Regions from separate parts of the Polaribacter sp. R2A056_3_33 genome, predicted to be linked through region 2. Evidence: riboswitches for the same ligand, from Rfam matches in the RefSeq annotation. Region 2 holds a riboswitch; the other holds the start of a gene.
What was found. A riboswitch is a leader RNA that binds a small molecule or an ion and turns the genes downstream of it on or off. The one in region 2 is predicted to bind thiamine pyrophosphate.
Positions count from the first base shown of each region.

Region 1: linked by a shared signal. The riboswitch ahead of H0I29_RS07860 (TonB-dependent receptor) and the one ahead of thiS (sulfur carrier protein ThiS) in region 2 are both predicted to bind thiamine pyrophosphate.

Region 1 is NZ_CP058984.1:1,859,720-1,861,925, forward strand. Features, by position in the region: gene H0I29_RS07860 (TonB-dependent receptor) at 1-1,380, opposite strand, end outside; TPP riboswitch at 1,487-1,577, opposite strand; gene H0I29_RS07865 (DUF2064 domain-containing protein) at 1,857-2,206, shown strand, end outside.
Region 2 is NZ_CP058984.1:3,929,353-3,931,558, reverse strand. Features, by position in the region: gene H0I29_RS16615 (proline dehydrogenase family protein) at 1-493, shown strand, start outside; gene H0I29_RS16610 (LETM1 domain-containing protein) at 493-798, shown strand; TPP riboswitch at 886-980, shown strand; gene thiS (sulfur carrier protein ThiS) at 1,029-1,232, shown strand; gene thiC (phosphomethylpyrimidine synthase ThiC) at 1,282-2,206, shown strand, end outside.

The DNA of each region.
Region 1 (2,206 bases), 2.1 Mb from region 2:
TGCATCAGAAAAATAATAACGATCTCTAATATTTACATTTGGCGCTAAATCTTCTCCCCAAATTACTTCACCAAAATGATCTCCAGTATAATTAGAATACGAAATTCCAGAAATAAAATTAAGTTTATCTGTTTTGTAATTGGTATTAAAGTTTACTACATAAAAATCATTTTCTAACCAACGTCTTACAATTACATCTGTTCCATCAACAATTAAATTTCCATAATCTGCTGCATCTCTTTCTTCTTTAAATTGCTCAAAAAAACCAGCACCTTTTGTGTAGTTTAAACCTAAGGTTGTAGACCAATTTTCATTCAATTTTTCATTCCAATGTAATTGATAATGGTTTTGGTCATAGTCATCTACTTCATTCTCGTACGTATACGGGTTTTGTCTTCTATCTTCCTTTAATTGATCTGCAGTTAAACCTTCCCAAGCTTGGTAAGTAACTTCTTTACCTCCAAAAGTAATTGCTTTTATCAACGTGTTTTCATCCGTATAACTTGCTTGTAAATAGTAAGATTTTAAATCGGCAGAAGCTCTATCTACATAACCATCAGATTTAATGTTAGACAAACGTCCGGCAACTTCAAAGTGCTCATTAATTTTACCAGTACTAAACTTTACAGTATGTTTTCTTGTTCCGTAAGAACCAAAAGAGTTCGATATTTCTGCAGAAGCCTCTTCAGAAACCGCATCTGTCAAAATATTTAAACTTGCACCAAAAGCACCAGAACCATTTGTAGAGGTTCCAACTCCACGTTGTAATTGTAAATTCTGAGTAGAAGAAGCAAAATCACTTAAATTTACCCAAAAAGAACCATGACTTTCGGCATCGTTATATGGTATTCCGTTTACCGTAACATTAATTCGCTCTCCGTTAGAACCACGAACGCTCATATATGTGTAACCAACACCTGCACCAGCATCACTAGAAGAAACCACAGAAGGCATGTAATTTAGTAAAATAGGAATATCTTGACCTAAATTACGGGTTGCAATTTCCTTTTTAGAAAGGTTAGAAAACGTAACAGGCACATCTGCATTTACACGAACAGCAGAAACCAAAACCTCTTCTAAAACTGTTGAATTTGGTACTAAAGAAAACGCAATTGTATTATTTTGTGATAAAGAAATTTCTTTAGAAACTGTTTTGTAACCCATAAATGAAACCTGAATGGTATAAGCTCCTTTAAGAAGATCTACACTAAACTTTCCATCAAAATCCGTAGCGGTTCCTTTTTTAGTTTCTTGTACCAAAATAGTTGCTCCTGGCAAAGAATTATTATTTTCATCTACTACTTTTCCGTTAAGTGTAAATGTCTGGGCGTTTACAAGAATGCTTGTAAACAAGAATAAAAAAAATGTGATTTTTTTCATTTTAAAAAATTTAAAACGAATAAAAAGAGGTAATTATTCTTGTGATTTATGTTGAATAATTAATTATTGAAGTTTCTACTTCTGCACCTATAAAAAGCTTTTACACTTTTTTAAAGTACTAGTTTCCTAAACAGCATTACCTGTTCTAGGTTCAATGGGTATGATCTCAGCTTTTTAAAGCACCCCTTTATGAGAACGCTGCAAAATTACCTCAGTTTTTTGACATAGAGAATAACAAAAGCACTTTTTTTAGAAGCTATTTCCTGCTTTTCGCTATATCTTTTTTTTGAAAAAACAAAAAAAAGGATGCCGCTGCTATCAGGGCTAAGTTTACTTACTAAATCTTAGTATTTTCTGAACTAAAATTTCAATTTAAAATCTTTTACCTAAAAACGAATAACTTATATGTTAAATATTATTTTAGCTTTTGTAATTTGCTATATATAATTACGACTGTTAGATTTTAAAATAGATTTTTGATAGATTTAAAACATTCTAAGACTGCTATTCTTATCTTTTCGCTTTCGCAAGAAGCCGAAAATTTACGTAAGCCTTTCCTTCAAAAAAAGGATACGGTTAGCAAACTGAATGCTCTTATTAAAGAAAAAGTTAGTTCTTTAGGTGTAGACTATTTTCATTACACAGAGAAAGATCAAAAAGGAAATAATTTTGGAGAACGTTATGTAAATACTGTTTCAGACCTTTTTAATAAAGGGTATGATAATGTTATAACGGTTGGTAATGATACTTTAAGTTTAGAAAAAAAACATCTTCGTACTGCGTTAAATGCAGTTGGGAACAAAGAGGTGCCTATTGGTCCTTCTTA
Region 2 (2,206 bases):
AACATTACATGCAAAAGCAAAAGAAAAAGGTTTTTATATAGGAATGAAAGTTGTTAGAGGTGCTTATATGGAAAAAGAGCGAGAAAGAGCAGAAGAAAAAGGCTATGCTTCTCCAATATGTGCAGACAAACAAGCTACAGACATTAATTATGATGCTGCTATTAATTACATGATGGAGCAGCCTAAAATGGCTTTGTTTGCAGGTACTCATAATGAAGATAGTTCTTATTTATTAATGGATTTAGCAAAAAAACATAACATTAAAGAAAACGATAAGCGTTTATGGTTTGGGCAATTATTTGGTATGAGTGATCATATTAGCTATAACTTAGCCAACCAAGGTTATAATGTGGCAAAATACTTGCCTTTTGGACCTGTTAGAGACGTTATGCCTTACTTGATAAGAAGAGCAGAAGAAAATACCTCTGTAGCCGGACAAACAAGTAGAGAGTTAAATCTATTAAAAACAGAAAGAAAGAGAAGAAAATTATAATGACCAGCATTGAAGAAATAAAATTATTAATTTATAGAAATAAGTTAAGGCTTGCTCAAGAATTAAGGCAAAGTAAAGAAGCTGTTTTCTTGATTAAAAAAGCTACACATTCTAATTTAACACCTATAGAAAAGGAAAAAATTAAAATACAGTTATTAGATATTTGTAAAGCAATACCTGCTTTGGCTGTGTTTTTACTTCCTGGAGGTGCCTTGCTATTACCGTTATTAATCAAATTAATACCAGATATTTTACCTTCTGCATTTCAAGATGATTTGCCTAATGATAAAACACAGTCATCTTAACTTGTTGTTATTTAGTTGATTATTTGATAATTGTAATTAAACGGACTTAAAATTTAATTATCAAGAAATAATACAATATATTTGTAGAGTAAACTTTAGGAGTAGCTATTAAATTAGTTTGAGAAAAATCCTTAGAACCTGATTTGGTTAATACCAACGTAGGAAAAAGTTGCTTAGATTTAGTTATCCATAACTAGCTCTCTTTGGTTTACAGTAAATATTTATAAAATATGATTACTATAAAAGTAAACCAAGAAAATCATCAATTTTCAGAAAATTTAGCGGTTGAACAATTAATTCGTTTTTTAGAAATAAAAACGAACGGAATTGCTGTTGCTATAAATGGCAGCGTCGTTAAAAAAAGCGATTGGTCTTTGCGGTTACTTCAAAATAGTGATGAAGTTTTAATTATTAAATCCACTCAAGGGGGTTAGTAATTAGACTATTAAAAAACAAACTATTTAATTGATCTAACTAAAATTTATGAAGAGCAAAGACACCGCACCAAAGCAAGACGGCATTACAAGACATCCGTTTCCTAATTCTACAAAAGTGTATGTATCAGGTAAAATTCATCCACAGATTAAAGTCGCAATGCGAGAAATTGCATTAAGTGATACTACAGATTCTATGACGAAAAAGAAAACGCCAAACGAACCTGTTACTGTCTATGATACTTCTGGACCTTACACAGATCCAAACAAAGAAATTAATATTCATGCTGGGATAGAAAGAATTCGTGAACAGTGGATTTTAGACAGAAGAAATGTAGAACAATTAGATGGCTTTTCTTCGGAATATTGCAACGAGCGTTTAAACGATAAAAGTTTAGATCACATGCGTTTTGCTTTATTAAAGAAACCTTTAAGAGCAAAAAAAGGACAAAACGTTACCCAATTGCATTACGCAAAACAAGGTATGATTACTCCAGAAATGGAATACATTGCTATTCGAGAGAACCAACGAATCGATGAAATGACAGAGATTAGAAAGCAGCACAAAGGCGAGCACTTTGGCGCTTCTATTCCAGATAAAATTACGGCCGAATTTGTACGTTCAGAAGTCGCAAGAGGGCGTGCTGTAATTCCATCAAACATCAATCATCCAGAAGCAGAACCTATGATTTTAGGTAGAAACTTCTTAGTGAAAATTAATGCAAATATTGGTAATTCTGCAGTAACTTCATCTATAGAAGAAGAAGTAGAAAAAGCGGTTTGGGCATGTCGTTGGGGAGCAGATAATATTATGGATTTATCAACAGGAGAAAATATTCATGAAACCAGAGAGTGGATTGTTCGTAATTCTCCAGTACCAATTGGTACTGTGCCAATTTACCAAGCTTTAGAAAAAGTAAACGGCGTTGCAGAAGACTTAACGTGGGAAATTTTTAAAGATACTTTAATAGAAC